2 regions of the Sphingobacterium sp. Mn56C genome follow, and region 1 is predicted to be linked to the other one. Evidence: riboswitches for the same ligand, from Rfam matches in the RefSeq annotation. Region 1 holds a riboswitch; the other holds the start of a gene.
The links. A riboswitch is a leader RNA that binds a small molecule or an ion and turns the genes downstream of it on or off. The one in region 1 is predicted to bind thiamine pyrophosphate.
Positions count from the first base shown of each region.

Region 1 (8,302 bases):
AGGGGGCATGGGCTATTGCAACTGCGATACCGGAGCAGATTATTGCCGGAACAGAGTATATATACGAGTTATTAAACAGCGACATTACTCCGCTAAAGGAGGATGAATTAACCTCGTTCTTCAAAAAGATCACTTGGATTAACAAGACCATGTATGCCTTAATTTTAAATAGGCTATATCATATTCCTATTGAGCAGCAGGATATAATATTTGAAAGGAGACTGGCCAATGGTTTAAAAAAATATTATCAGTTAAATATTGATTTTTCCTTTGTCGATGTTGCCGTTAAAGGCGATTTACCGCATATAGATTTTTGCAATTTTCGGGAGAAGGAGGTGACGAACCTCGAGGATTTACAGCCGCTTTTGGATAGCATAAACTTTGATAGCTTTACTTTTGTTGGGTTCTCTATTCTGAAAATTACCGATTGCACCGTATCTTATACGGCCAATAAATTTCAGTATATGATCAGTAACTTAAGCAGCTACCAACGGCATGCTATTTTTAGCGAGGTCGACGAAAATATTAAAAATATTCTCGGTAGTTCGCAGTTGCAATGTAGCTTATTTCCGATCTTTAATCTCAACGGTGTACCTATATTAAAAGTCGATGTATCGGAGCGTAGTTTATTGTTTTCCTCGTCGTTATCAAAAAATGAAGACGATTGGCAAGAAAATTTTTCCAGATATTTACAAAATCCTTATACCATATTCTATCAGGTAGACCATCAGGTGGATACGCAGGAAAGCGCAATTGTGCAACGCTTGGCAGCGAGTGCTGTAAACGGGTATATCTGCTTTCCTCTACGGCATAACGATAAAGTGGTGGGGTTGTTAGAGTTATATACCTTCGATACGGTAGTCTTGGAGAAGGGCTTATTGGCACAGCTGTCGCCATTTTTTCCGGTATTAACACAGCTAGCATACGATCTGCGGTTGGAGTTTAAAAATAGACTGGACTCCATAATACTTGATAATTTTACCGCTTTACAACCGGCCGTAGAATGGCGGTTTAATGTTGCTGGAGCGCAGTACCTCCGAGATTTGGTCGACGGCATAGAAAATCCGCAGATGCAGCGTATTGTCTTTCCTAATGTTTATCCCTTGTATGGCGCTATAGACGTAAAAAACTCTACCGTGCTGCGCAACATTGCCTTTAGAAAAGATGGTAAAGAGCAGTTGGACCTTCTTGTTAAAATAGTGCCCGAAAATATAAAACAGCAGATTCAGGATTTCCACGCCTTACGGAGTTTCGAGAATAGGATACAGCAGACTTATGGTATGTTATTGAAGGATAGCAGTGACCTTTACATGCAGGATATCGCTAACTTTTTTAACGATGAAGTCCCTGTATTTTTGGTGGCTATCCGTGGTATAGACGCGCAGCTGGACGCGAATATAGACTGCTATCTTTCGGGCTGCAGGGAAAATAAATTCCAAGATGAATTTGAGCTTTCGCTACAGCAGACTAATTCCTTAGTAAGTGAGGAGTTAGGTAAACTAAACTGTTTTATACAGCAACAATTTCCGGCTTATTTTGAGAAGTTCCGAACAGATGGCATTGAATACGATTTTTATATCGGACAATCGTTGTCGCCGAATATTGCCTTTGATGAAGGCATGCTGGATGACATTCGTGTGCAGCAAATATTATCCATGGCCCGAATCAGTCAGAAGGTGCAACAACTTGCGCCAACCTTACCTATACCGCTAGAAACGACACAGCTCGTTATTATTCATCCCCATACCATAGATATTTCCTTCCGTCAGGATGAAAAACGCTTTGATGTGGAGGGGGGGTATAACATCCGGTACCATGTTATTAAAAAACGCATTGATAAGGTACATATAAAAGGAACACGAGAGCGTTTGGTACAGCCCGGAAAAATAGCTATAGTTTTGTATGGTATAGAGGAGATTGACACAATATTGACTAAATTGCAGCTGCATGCGGATGGAAGGCTTATGTCCAAACGTATTGAGTATCTTGAATTGGAAGAATTACAAGGGGTAAGTGGACTGAAAGCCCTTCGTATAGACGTCTGTTCTTAATTGTTATGGAATGAAAAAATTACCTACACCCGCTTATTCGTTTAAGATTTACCGCCCAAAAAACCTGTACACAGGTTTTTTGGCGTTTTTATCCCTTATGGCTATACAGGTGCCGGCACAAGGACAGGAGCAAACAGCAGATAGCACCTATGCGCTGATTGCGCCAGCCTATGATCAGGTCGGTAAATTCCGTAGGTTTTGGTTTGGCGACAGTTATAGGAAGCTTTATAATACGCCGGTTAAAATGCGCGTCATGGATTTAAGTAAGGAGCATGGCGGCCTGAATGTTGTAAAGTTGGGTGGGGGGATGCAAACGCAGTCTTTACGTTTTGTAGATGCCCATGGCAGAGAATGGGTTTTACGATCTATTCAAAAATATCCCGAACGCAGTTTGCCAGAAAATTTAAGACATACTATTATTAAAGATATTGTACAGGACCAGATCTCTATTACCCACCCCTTCGGTGCTTTAACGGTGCCGCCCTTCAATGTCGCGCTCGGTATTCCGCATGCCAGCCCTGAGTTGGTATATGTGGGCGACGATGAGCGACTGGGGGAATACCGGGATATCTTTAAAAATCGGGCGTATATGTTTGAGCCTCGGATGCCTTTTGAGGATAGTAAAACAGATAATACCGCTAAGGTCATCCGTAAAGTGTTGTCGGATAATGATACGGAGGTGGAGCAATCTTTAACCCTGCGGGCACGGTTGCTGGATATGGTGCTGGGCGATTGGGATCGCCATGAGGATAACTGGCGCTGGGATCCAGAAAAGGAGAAAGGGAAGAAGATCTATACACCCGTTCCCCGCGATAGGGATAAGGTGTATTACAAGACATCTGGTGTATTTCCCGTGTTGTTATCGTTGCAGTGGTTAAAAGCCCATCTACAGCCATTTAGTCCGCATATACGGAACGTACCGCATTGGAATTTTAATGCCCGACACTTTGACCGTTTCTTTCTGAATGGCTTGAGTCAGAGAGATTGGGAAAATGAAATTGAGTATATACAATCTACCTTAACAGATAGTTTAATAGGGCAGTCTATAGCCATGATGCCCGATACGGTGGTCCAATTAAGTGGTGCCGAATTAATACATAACATTAAGTCGCGCCGCGATGAACTCCTTAACACGGGTCTGGAATATTATAAATCGTTGGCTCGGGATGTAGATATTCCATTATCAGCGAAAAATGAATTTATCGATGTGGATTACCATAAGGATGGTTCGGTAACGGTGCAGGTGAACAATAAAAAGAAAGATGGATCAGCGGGCAAGGTTTTATATAAACGTAAATTTCAACCTGCAGATACCCGCGAGATCCGAATTTATGGGATGGATGGGGAAGACGAGTATACCCTGCATGGTTCGGGGAAAACGGCGATAAAGCTGCGCCTGATTGGTGGAAAAGGTGAAGACAGCTATACGGTTAAAAAATCCTTTGCAAATCGACGTAAGGTATACCTATACGACGATAAAGATACCAGCCTCAACCGGCTGCCTTTAAACGAAGGGCTACGGTACCGCTTAAAGAATGATACAGCCATCCACAGGTACACCTACGATGACTTTGTCTATGACCGGAAGGGAGTGTTGGTAAATTTAAATTACGGTGTAGATCGTGGATTGATCTTCGGCGCTGGCTATATCATCGAAAACCAAGGCTTCCGCAAAAAACCTTATGCCTATAAACATACCTTTATGGCCAACTACCTCGGTGGTCGGGAGTCGTTTATGTTACAATATGAGGGTATCTTTAAGTCGGTGTTTGATAAGCAGGATTTAGTTGTTGATATAAATTCGCAGGGCCCTTTTAATCTAAGCAACTTCTTTGGTTATGGCAATAAAACCGTATTCCAGAAAGGTGAGGGTGCCGGTATACATTATTACCGCAGCAGATATGATTTGGTAAACGCGAATGTTGTATTGGTGTATAAAGCTTCTAAAAATCTACACTTCCGCTACGGTTCGGCCTCCAGCTTCTACGACAGCTACAAAAAAGTAAATGAAAACCGTTTTCTGGGCGAATTTGCGGCTCAGCACCCTTCGGAAGACGTTTATGGTAGCAAGTTTTTTACCGGAGCAGTTTTTGGGGTCGATTATGATACCCGTGATACCAAGGACAACCCTAAACAAGGTATTCACTGGACTAGTAGTCTAAAATGGCAAGGGCAGGTTGGTGAAATTAAACGCCAGCATACCTACCTATCGAATAGCTTCGCCTTCTTCCATACCATGGCCAACGATGTACTTACTATCGCCAATCGTACAGGTTATGATAAAGTTTGGGGAAATGCCTATTACTTTCAGCATGCACAGTTGGGTGGCGAAAATAGCTTACGCGGGTATAACTCCCGTCGTTTCTCTGGTAATAGTATGGCGTATAACAATCTGGAACTTCGTGCGAAGGTGTTCACCTTCGATTCCTATCTTATACCAGGCACAATCGGTGTTACAGGGTTTTATGACGTGGGTAGAGTTTGGATGGCGCAGGAGAAATCTAACCAGTGGCATAGCGGTTATGGGGGTGGAATATACCTTATACCTGCCGATCTTATGCTGCTGCAGGTGGCATATGGTTTTTCTAAGGAAGCCACCTTACCGTATATCAGTATAGGACTACGCTTTTAAAATAAAGAGGGTATCCCCGTATGGGGGATACCCTTTTATCTTTTATACGGTAAGTGTAGCCCGATTACAGCAACTCCCATTTCCAGAAATGATGTAAAGGACCATTTCCTTGACCTATACCTAAGTTTTTGCCGGCAGAAATCGCCTGATGCGTATATTCAAGTCCGCAGGCTACCGCCTTAGGCAAGGGCTTACCTAAGGCCAAGAAACTCGCTATTGCCGAGGATAGGGTACAGCCAGAGCCATGTGTATTTTTAGTATCTATTTTTTGGGACCTGAAGTAGGCCGGTTTTTCATCCTTAAGAATAAGGACAGATTGAAGTTCATCATCCGTTAAATGACCACCTTTCACCAGTACAGCCGCCGCGCCTAAAGCCAAAATCTCCTCGCCCGCTTGTTGCATCTGTGTTTTCTGATTTACCGGATATCCGACCAATACGGAAACCTCATCTAAATTTGGGGTGAGCAATGCGGCGCGCGGAAATAGCAGCTCCTTGCATGCCGTAATGGTATCCGCTTCGATCAGTTTGTTGCCTGAGGTGGATACCATGACGGGATCGAAGATAATTGGCCCAGTATAGCCTTGCAAGGCTTTATGTATGACCTCTACTAATGCGGTACTATGCACCATACCAATTTTTATAGCTTCCGGATAAATATCATCCAAAATACAAGCTATCTGCTCGGCGACAGCATCTTCGGGAATGCTGTATATGGTGCGTACACCTTGTGTATTTTGAATAGGTAGGGCGGTAAGCACCGTTGTTGCATAGCAACCCAGCGCAGATATTGTTTTTAAATCTGCCTGAATACCCGCACCTGCACTCCCGTCAAAACCTGCAATACTTAATACCGAAGCCATGTTTCCATTTATTTTACGCATTGTAGTAAAGCTTTAAGGTTGGCGGCAGCGTTTCGTGGATCTTTGCTATGGCATATGGCCGATACTACGGCAATGCTATTGGCGCCACTTTTCCAAACGTCCTCCACATTTCCTTGATGTAAACCACCTATCGCAATTAAGGGTTTGCTTATGGTCGTTGCAAGCTGCTGCATGCCGGCAATGCCCCATTCGTTGATGGTGTCGGTTTTTGTCGCTGTCTTAAATATTGGACTCACACCTAAGTGGTCTACCACATCGAAATTAGCCCCCTGCATTTGCGTTAACGTTTCAAAAGACCAGCCGATTTTAAAGCGGTGGCCATATAAGTCAATAATATCAAGCGGGGCAGTATCCGATTGGCCAACATGTACAGCCCAGGCATCCACATCTACTGCGACCGACAAAACATCGTTAATAACCAAAGGGATACCATATTTATCGCAAATCTTTTTTAAAGCCTGCGCTTTTGTAAGAAAATCTTTAACCGGCAGGTTTTTCTCCCGCAGTTGTATAATATCAACCCCACCTAGAATCGCCTCTTCAGCAACCTGAAGCCAGGGAAGGTGCAAGCATTGTGCTTCCGATATTACCAAATATAATGGATAGGGAAATGAAGGGTTAATAGGCATAATGTACAAGATTTAAGTTATCAATAATATCAGCTTTAGAAAGGTTATATAAAACATCGTATAGGTGCAGCTGCAACGTTCCAGGGCCTTTAGCTATGCCGGCAGCCAGCTCGCCGGCTAAACTTAAAATAGCGACTGCAGCAACTGCCTGCTGTTGGTAATTGTTGCCGGTACCTAAAAAGGCTGCAATCATGGCGGTGGCTGTACAGCCCATGCCTGTTACTTTGGTCTGCATAGCATGACCATTGTGGACTTCAACAATGGTATTATGCGATACAATATAATCTACCTCCCCAGAAATACAAACAATTGAACCATACGTTTTGTTCAATATTTTTGCGGCAGTAAGGGCCTCATCACTACGGCTGGCACTGTCAACACCTTTAGTATTACTTAGGTTAAAGTCGGCCAAGGCCTGTATTTCAGAGGCATTTGCTCGTATTACCGTAGGCTTTAGGTTTAGTAAGCGTTGTAAGGATGCATTTCTAAACGCTGAAATACCCGCCCCCACAGGGTCTAAGACCCAAGGGCGTTGTTTTTCATTGGCCGTCTGTGCGGCTACAACCATTACTTCAGCCCACGTATTGCTTAGCGTACCAATATTAATAACCAAGGCATTAGAAATCCCGATAATCTCCACGATTTCCTCCTGCGCATGCGCCATAATTGGTGAGGCGCCAATCGCCAATAATGCATTCGCCGTGGTATTCATGACCACTAAGTTTGTAATACTATGCACAATCGGTGCCTGCTGGTTTACTATTTCTAACTGATTGAAAATTCCCAATTTTTCCATAAAAAACAATTTAGCTGCTATAGAGGAATTAAATACGGAAGCTATCGGTGGTCGTATAGGAGGACGTGTTATGCCTAACTGAAGAACAGGTTTTAAAAAGCTATAATTCCAATGGTTACGGAATATATGATGCCACTATAATCAGAAAAACTGCCTTTCCCTACGCCGGTATCAACCGTATCAGGTTCCAAGGGACTCTCTCAATTCTGTATCAGAATACCCCTAAAGCTTGGGTAAAGATACAGCATTAATTTAAGATAGCCAACGCTAAAGTGGCGTCATTCTCCATCCGATAACACTATTAAGTCTATTAAATTCGAGAATAATCTTTATTTTTAGACTTTAAAAAATATATTGTAAAACAAGATATGCCTTAAATTTGTTTAAACTAATACATACATAAACACGAATCTATATGCAAAAAATTAAATGGTCGGTATTAAGTATTTTATTAGCACAGTTTACCTACTCCGCCCAGGCACAGCAGTTGGATGTTTTAAAGCACCCGGTTTCTAATGCCATAACGTACAGTAAAACCATTCAAAATAGCAAGCTAGAGAATAAAAAAACAGACTTGGATCGAGAAGGTGTGAAAGGCAAATTCTTGCCTAAGGTTACGGCGAATGGTATGTATGGATATATGAACAGCACCATTGATATAGATCTACCCACACAAACGCTGCCCATTACTGGTATTACACTTTTTGAAGGAAGCCAGCGCTCCAGGTTATCGTCACAGGTTGCACTGGCAGGAGTAACAGCGACGCAGGTAATATTTAGTGGCTTGCAGATTAGTAACGGGCAAAAAGCATTAGAACAGAAGTCTATAGCACAAAATCTACTTTTAGAAGCCTCTTATGATGCTATTGCCCAAGAAATAGTGTTGTCGTTTGACCAGCTTATGCTACTGAAAGAGGTGGATTTGTTAATTTCCGATTCCGAGAAAAGGCTAAATAAGGAACACCTAAAGGTCACGAAAGCCATAGCCAACGGCCTCGCTATACCTTACGATAGAGATAAAATTAAACTCGCTATGCTGGAGCTCGAAAGTAAAAGAGCCGAAGTAGCGAGCAACAGAGAGCTGCTGTACTATAAACTGGAAGAATTAACCGGTCTTCCTATGGAGGAGGTACAAGGCGTATCGTACCAGCTGCAGGAGATAATATTGAACCTCGATGAAGCCAGCCAGATGAACCGTAAGGAACTGGATGCCCTGCAGGCTTCGCAAAAAGCCTATGAATATGCGTTGAAAAAGGAGAAAGGAGCCCAGCTACCGCTATTATTAGCCTTTGGAAATGTATCCTATATCAA
Region 1 covers NZ_JBMOUC010000001.1:1,167,379-1,175,680, reverse strand. Annotated here, with positions in the region: gene ACL9RF_RS04980 (hypothetical protein) at 1-2,051, shown strand, start outside; gene ACL9RF_RS04975 (BamA/TamA family outer membrane protein) at 2,062-4,683, shown strand; gene thiD (bifunctional hydroxymethylpyrimidine kinase/phosphomethylpyrimidine kinase) at 4,748-5,566, opposite strand; gene thiE (thiamine phosphate synthase) at 5,554-6,195, opposite strand; gene thiM (hydroxyethylthiazole kinase) at 6,185-6,991, opposite strand; TPP riboswitch at 7,132-7,225, opposite strand; gene ACL9RF_RS04955 (TolC family protein) at 7,407-8,302, shown strand, end outside.

Region 2 (8,302 bases), 140 kb from region 1:
GCCGCATGCACGGCATGCTGCACATCGCGTTCATCCCCTAACCGTACTTGAGCAGCTAGTGTATTATCAATAGGACTGTATAAATCCAATACCTGCGTACCATGTGGCGTTACAAACGCTCCGTCGATGTAGATTTTATCAATTACTTTCATATGTTCTTTTTTTATTACATCAAAGTTCAGGAACATTGATGGCAAGTAATTTTCTCTACGGCTCAACTTTTATTTGCCTAAAAGCTCAGGGACAAACAAGGTAAGTCACTATAATATTTAAATTCCAGTCATAAACCCAACCGAAACCCAACCTAAACCTAGACCTAAACCTAGACCTAAACTAACTGAAAGCTATAGGACATGGTAAAAACAAGGCATAAATGCCTTAAGCCAGGTACAAGCTATTCTGCTACGCTTTGCTGTAGGGCATACAAAAACGATATGCCGTTTTTCATGGTATAGCTGTTCCCTCCATACCTTAGGAAGATCATACAGCGGAATATTCCAGGTCGACAAAGGCTGCTCGGCATGTGCATAAATCTCCTGCACATCAATACAAACCGCCTGTCCACGCTGCAACCACTGGTTAAGTCTTTCGGTATCCACAGCAGCAGCAACAGCTTCTACCTGCTGTTGTTCGGTTGCCCCCTCCTCTGGCATGGCTGTGTCAAACTGTAGACTACGATAGCTATTTTCAAAGGCATTGTACAACAGCAGCTTCCCTGCGAAGGTTTTACCTATTCGGGCGCAGATTTTCAGCACCTCATTAGCCATTAATGCCCCTGTAACGGCCACCAATGGGCTCCAAACGCCGTCGCCACCGTTACTACAGCTCCCCTGATCACTAGCTTCCGGAAATATATCGCTATACTGCTTTTGTGTATGGTAGTTAAAAACGGCCAGCTGAGCCTCCCAAGCACCAAGAGCCCCCATCACCAAAGGCAGCTGCCACTGCTGTGCCAAAGCCGCCAGCCTATACTTACTCCCAAAATTATCCGTACCATCGACCAGTACCGTTGCCGTTTGCAGCCAAGGCATGTCGCTGTCCCCATCCATGTATGCGCATATCGGCTGCACAATATCTTTTTGATAGCGGGTATTGATTTGCTCGGCAAGGACTTGTGCTTTAAATTTTCCGATATCAGCTAAGCCAAAGCTAGCTTGACGTGCTAAATTGGATAGCTCTACGGTATCGCCATCTAGCAGTATAATTTTACCGATGCCAGCAGCAGCGATATACGGAAGTATCGCGCTGCCCAGGCCACCAGCACCGACGACGACGACTTGGGCACACTGCAGCCGTTCTTGGCCTTGAAGACCAAATTCTGGTAGTAGTATTTGTCTTTTATATTGTTCCATTGGCTTGAGGTTTAGGTTTAGGTTGAGGTTTAGGTTTAGGTTGAGGTTTAGGTTTAGGTTTAGGTTGAGATTTAGGCTTTGCATGTTCAACAGATTTTAGATAGGATATTCTGATGCCGCTGGTATTTCAGCTGTTGCCTGTATAGGTTCCCAATTTTTCCATACCGCCTCATAGCCATGTGCTTCTATACGTTCGAGCATTTCCTGCGGACTACGTTCGTCGGATATTTCAAACTGCTCCAGCGTTTGTGGATCCACCGCATAACCTCCAGGATTTGTTTTCGAGCCCGCACTTAAGCTCGTTATTCCCAGCGGTATAACATGATCCCTAAACAAGGGCTGCTCGCGTGTGGAGAGCGACAATTCGACGGTAGGATTCAACAGCCTATAAGCGCATATAAGCTGCAGCAAAGCACGATTATCCATATCAAAATTATTCGGCAGCAGGCGGTTGTCTTCACCATCTTCCCAATATATAGGACGTAAGCGTGGGAACGATATGGAGTATAAGGTTTTCCAGTATGTCTCCTCCAGGTATTGCATGTGCAGCGCCGTAAAGAAACTCTCTACCCGCCAGTCCTCTAATCCGATAAGCGCGCCCAATCCGATTTTGTGTATGCCGGCTTTCCCTAAGCGATCGGGTGTATCCAGGCGGAAGTCGAAATTCGATTTCTTCCCTTTGGGATGGTAGTCTTTATAAACCTCGCGGTGATACGTTTCCTGATACACCAATACGGCATATATGCCCTCGGAAATCAGGAGCTCATATTCAGCTTGCAATAATGGCTGTACCTCGATGGAAATATTGGCAAACAAGGGCTTCAATAGTCTTATGGCATTTTGTAAATAAGCTACCCCCACTGTTTTATGCGCTTCACCGGTTACCAGCAACACATGGTCGTACCCCATGGCCTTCAGTGCCTGCGCCTCTAGCAAAATCTCCGCATCATTTAAGGTACGCCGTGGAATCTTATTGTCCATGCTAAAGGCACAGTAAGTGCAAATATTCTGGCATTCATTGCTCAGGTATAAGGGAGCATAAAGCTGTATCGTCTTTCCGAAACGCTGCTGCGTTAAAGCCCTACTCTGCTGGGCCATTTCCTCCAAAAAGGGTGCTGCAGCCGGCGAAATAAGCGCTTTAAAATCTTCGATAGTACGGTGCGTCTTGGCTAATGCCGCACGTACATCGCTATCCCGCTTCGTATAGATACTCGCGTACACCTGCTCCCAGCGGTATTGTGTGAATATAGATTGAAACATAGTAGTACCTTATCTTACTGCAAAAATGCGGTTAAAGGCGAACTCTCCTCGGCAGTTTGCGATGCCTGGGGCAACCCCAGTTCGAAAGCCTTACGACCAGCCTCCACCGCCCATTTGAATGCTAGACCCATTTGCACCGGATCCGAAGCCACGGCAATAGCCGTATTTACCAATACGGCATCGGCCCCCATCTCCATAACCCTGGCGGCATGCGATGGCGCCCCCAATCCGGCATCTACAACCACAGGTACCTGTGCCTGCTCTATAATAATACGCAGAAACTCCTCGGTCAATATGCCCCTGTTACTACCAATAGGTGCCGCTAAAGGCATAACCGCGGCAGCACCAACCTGCGCTAGGCGCTTACATAACACCGGGTCGGCATGCACATAGGGCAGCACAATAAAGCCCTCTTTAACCAAAATCTCCGTAGCCTTTAATGTCTCTACCGGATCAGGCATAAGGTACTTCGGGTCGGGGTGTATTTCCAGTTTCAGCCAATTCGTCTGCATCGCTTCACGCGCAAGTTGAGCAGCAAAAACAGCCTCTTTGGCATCCCGGGCCCCGGAGGTATTGGGTAGCAATTGAATACCCCGCTGCGGCGCTACCGGCTGCGGAATATGCCGCAGTATATTACCCTCAGTTTCATGATTTAGCTGCATTCTTTTTAGCGCTACAGTTACCATTTCCGTGGCGGTAACCTGCATGGTATCTGCCATAACCTTTAGGCTACCAAACTTCCCTGTTCCTAAAAACAAACGGGAACTAAATATTTGATCTGCAATTTTTAACATCCTAATCTTATAAAGTGTTTAAATACCGAAGTAACTGTTTAATCTCGGTTGCGGTACTATTCAGCAAACCGCCAGACATAGCCAATCCATATAGACCGCTATCCAACAATATATTAGCATCATTTATCTGCACTCCGCCAATAGCTATCACAGGAACATTGGCAGTTATTTGCGTTTTTAAAAGGGCCTGGTATCCGGATAAGCCCAAGACAGGGCTTAATTTTTTTTTCGTCGACGTATAGGTAAAAGGCCCTAAACCAATATAATCGCAATTCTCCTGTACCCGCTGCTGCAGGTCGGCCAACGTATTTGCGGTACCTCCAATTATGGTATCAGGCTGCAACATGTCTCGGGCAATGCTTACTGCAGTATCTTCTAACCCCACATGTAAGCCATCGGCATGAAGCTGCCTGCTTAAGTCTACCCGATCATTAATAATCAGCGTAGCCCCATAGACCTTACAACGCTGCTGCACCTCCAACCCGAGATCCAAATAAGCCTCGTTTGTAAAGTCCTTACAGCGCAGCTGTATCCATTTCAAACCGGCATCCAACACAAACTGTATTCCCTGTAACTGCTCTGTAGCAGTACGTCCCTGACTAATATATTGTAAACGTTCTATCTGTTTTGCCATAATGCTTTTATCCCTTTAAAATAAGCTAACGTATCATTCGCATCCCATAAAGCGGAATGCAGAGCGATGCCATCAAAATCGCGCAATACGTCCATTTCATATTGTAAACGCGGCAGCGCGATTCCACCGAGCGCAATACGTTTTGCACGGTTCGACTGTTTAAGTATACACAGCCTTTCTTCCGAAGGCATCGCTGGGTAATTGCTTTTGCTGAGCGATGCAAAGACCGGACTGATAAATACGGCGTCAAAAGCCCCACCTAATGCGGCAAAGCTGTCTGCACTATGTACGGATGTCGATAGCGTATATTTTTCCGCCAGCTTGGGCAACCTAAGGTAAGCGTCGTTACCCAAATATTCCGACTCCTTAAAATGAAAACGCCCGTTATTAAACGGCATATGCCATGCTAAACAATCGGCGGGCCATATCAGGCGCGACTGGTACTCCTCGGGAATATTCGCCCTCCAATAGTCCATATCAGGGGGCCGCAGCTTACGCCGAATATAGAGCGCATCCAAGCCCTCCTCGAAAAGTTCCCGAACAACAGCGCCATCTTTACTGCGCTGTTGTTCGGGTAATACGGCATAAATTAACGATAGCATAACCTATTATTTTTAGCTATACAACGCACCGCCATTCGCTTTAAAAGCAATTGATTTTTCCAACATACCATCCTCCGAGGCCTTACGAATCTCCTGCGTAATTTTCATCGAACAGAATTGAGGTCCACACATGGAGCAGAAGTGCGCAATCTTAGCCCCCTCTGCAGGCAAGGTTTCGTCGTGGAATGATCGAGCCGTATCCGGGTCCAGGGATAAGTTAAACTGATCTTCCCACCGGAATTCAAAGCGTGCCTTACTTAAGGCATTATCCCGGTATTGTGCACCCGGGTGCCCTTTGGCTAAATCTGCCGCATGGGCAGCAAGCTTATACGTAATCACCCCATCTTTAACATCTTTTTTGTTCGGTAAACCGAGGTGTTCCTTTGGCGTCACATAACATAACATCGCCGTGCCAAACCAGCCTATCATCGCAGCACCGATGGCCGAAGTGATATGGTCATAACCCGGGGCAATATCGGTAGTAAGCGGACCCAAGGTATAAAATGGTGCTTCGTGGCATGTTTGAAGCTGCTTGTCCATATTCTCCTTTATGCGATGCATAGGCACATGTCCGGGTCCCTCGACCATCACCTGCACATCATGCTCCCAGGCAATTTTTGTTAACTCACCAAGCGTTTCGAGCTCCGCAAACTGTGCTGCATCATTTGCATCGGCAATACTGCCGGGGCGTAAACCATCGCCCAAGGAGAAAGCCACATCATATTGCTTCATAATCTGACAGATATCCTCGAAGTGGGTATACAGAAAATTCTCCTTATGATGCGATAAACACCATTTCGCCATAATACTGCCGCCACGCGACACAATACCCGTAACGCGTTTCACCGTCAGCGGAATATAGCGCAATAGTACCCCAGCATGAATGGTGAAATACGATACCCCCTGCTCTGCCTGCTCTATCAATGTATCCCTAAAAATCTCCCAGCTAAGGTCTTCCGCCTTACCATTCACCTTTTCCAAGGCTTGATAGATGGGCACCGTACCAATCGGAACAGGAGAATTACGTAATATCCACTCCCGTGTTTCGTGGATATTATTGCCCGTAGAAAGGTCCATTATCGTATCGGCACCCCAACGGCAAGCCCAGACGGCCTTTTCAACCTCTTCTTCAATAGACGATGTAACGGCCGAATTGCCAATATTGGCATTTATTTTTACCAAGAAATTACGCCCAATAATCATAGGTTCCGACTCGGGGTGGTTAATATTATTAGGAATAACCGCTCTTCCTGCAGCAACTTCCTCGCGCACAAATTCGGGGGTTATATGGCTCTTAGGAACCCGCGCACCAAAGCTATTACCTGCATGCTGCTGCAGTAACGTTTTATCCTGTAATGTATCATAAAGTGCATCAATGCGTTGGTTTTCGCGAATAGCGATATACTCCATTTCAGGCGTTATAATTCCCCGCTTCGCGTAATGCATCTGCGACACATTAGCACCCGTTTTTGCACGTAAAGGTTTACGCAAATCCGGAAAACGTATCGCTGTTAAGGAGTCATCCTGCAGGCGCTCCTTGCCATACGCCGAAGTAATGGCTGGCAGCTCCTCAACGTCGCCACGTTCTAAAATCCACGGCCGGCGGATGCAGGGAATACCCGCATAAATATCAACGGTATGCTGCGTATCGGTATATACACCCGTCGTATCGTATACCACCACCGGCGCATTTGGCATTAAAGTACCGTCCATGGTGCGCGTGTCTGCTAGGCTAATCTCGCGCATGGCAACCCTTAAATCCGGGCGGCTGCCCTGCACATAAATTTTACGGGACCCTGAAATCGGCCCTGTAGTAATCCCCTCCTGAGTAGGAAAAAAGTCCTTTTGCTTTGCCATAACCTATCCTCCTTGTGCTGCAGTGATAATTAATACGGAATCGTTTTCCTGCAAGAGGTACGACGATTGACTACTTCGAGGAATTAAGACATCATTTACGGCTACAGCAGTCCCTTGGACGCTACCGTTCAGGAGCTCATCCATCAGTTCGGATAACCGTACCGAAGGCTGCACTTCTCTGCTTTGGTTGTTTACATTAATTTTCATTTCCAAAATGTTTTAACTAATCTTCAGAAATGAACTTGAATATAGAAGGATGGAATTTTAGGTCAGTTCTCAACACATAGACCTACAAAAATACATATGCAACAAGGAAGCTGCACTTCTCTTTTCCCTTCGCCGGTACTAACCGGATCAAGTTCTAAGGGTATAATCTCAGCACTAAGGCACCCCTAAAGATTTTTTTTGCAAGGTCTGTATTATTCATGAAAAAAGCAAATCATAAGCATAAAAAGAAAAATCAGGGTTGCAATTGCGGCGCATAATTTGCCGGGAAAAATACGGCTGCACGCTACTAAACCCTTCCTTAGCTATTCAATTAGGTAAGTTTTAAAATTATATTATTTCTTAAAAAAATATAACAACAGTTCTATCGAAACCCTATTTTAACGGATTTTAATTATCTGTCCACAACTTTTAGCTGTACTTATTCCAGCATTTCACAATTAATTACAACCCACAACTCGGTTCTCATTATTTTATAAACAATACGGGTTATTAAACGGACAAGAAAAATGTTTGCAACTACCCCTATAAGGTCCTATCAAAGCTACCTCATCGCAAAGAAGTTGAATGCAGCTGCTCAAAAGATAATAAGCAAGCATATCACCTTACTAAACTGCTTTCATTTATCCCAAAAAGTCATCTAATTAAGCTGTCCGATATGCCCTGTATAAATTAAGATTTCTTAAATACTCCAAAATTTTAATGCTCCAATACATAGAGCTAGACAACAAGTTTTTTCTACTGAAAGGTTTATTTTTATCTTAATACGTAATATTTAGTAACGATTAGTCTACATATTTTCTATTTAATAAAGCATACAACTCCTAACTCCGCATATATTTACAATCAAAATAAACATAACCCTTAAGAAATAAAAAATATACAGTCCATACAGGGCGTAAAAGACCTGATAAAATACATCATAGAAAAAAAGGCCAGTGTATACCAGCAAAATGCTTTAAAAGTGGCTTATAATTTAAGTTTTTAAAGAAAAAATAACCCTAAAAGAACTAAAAATATGAATACAAATACCAAAAACATGGAAAAAACAAAGGCAAAGGAAAAGACCTACCAAAGCCCTGTCATAGCCATCACACGCATAGGCTTAGAAGGCGGTTTTGCCATAGAATCTGCCCCCTTAAATCCGACATCTGAATTTGGGGAAATTGTAACGGAATGGGAACAAGGGGAAGATGTAAGCACAACAATAGAATGGTAACCTAAAAAACAATTATTATGAATATTTTGAAACTCAACCTAGGGATACAACAATTCCATAACACAGGCCATCTTATACCAGCAGTTCTGCTGTTGTGCAGCCTGTTAGCGTTTTCCTGCGCCAAACAGGAGGACAAAAACTATAATCCCGACGATAATGGAAGGGTTAAGGTGCGCATCAGCAGAGCCAGCTTCGACGACGAAATTAATTTCAAGTCGGGCAGCACTCCCTTTACCGATTACCCTTTGTCAAACCAACAAACCGTATCCGTAGATTTTAATGCAGACTACTACCTGACAGCCACACTAACACCAGAACCGAGCCAAAAAGCGGACAAAAACCCGTCCACAAAAGCCGAT
Region 2 covers NZ_JBMOUC010000001.1:1,026,790-1,035,091, reverse strand. Annotated here, with positions in the region: gene ACL9RF_RS04400 (aldehyde dehydrogenase family protein) at 1-152, opposite strand, end outside; gene ACL9RF_RS04395 (ThiF family adenylyltransferase) at 345-1,436, opposite strand; gene thiH (2-iminoacetate synthase ThiH) at 1,449-2,612, opposite strand; gene ACL9RF_RS04385 (thiazole synthase) at 2,627-3,406, opposite strand; gene ACL9RF_RS04380 (thiamine phosphate synthase) at 3,414-4,040, opposite strand; gene ACL9RF_RS04375 (hypothetical protein) at 4,025-4,642, opposite strand; gene thiC (phosphomethylpyrimidine synthase ThiC) at 4,655-6,499, opposite strand; gene thiS (sulfur carrier protein ThiS) at 6,503-6,706, opposite strand; TPP riboswitch at 6,814-6,903, opposite strand; gene ACL9RF_RS04360 (hypothetical protein) at 7,764-7,943, shown strand; gene ACL9RF_RS04355 (hypothetical protein) at 7,961-8,302, shown strand, end outside.
Region 2: it holds a riboswitch for thiamine pyrophosphate, as region 1 does, so the genes downstream of both, thiS (sulfur carrier protein ThiS) here and thiM (hydroxyethylthiazole kinase) in region 1, are expected to answer to the same signal.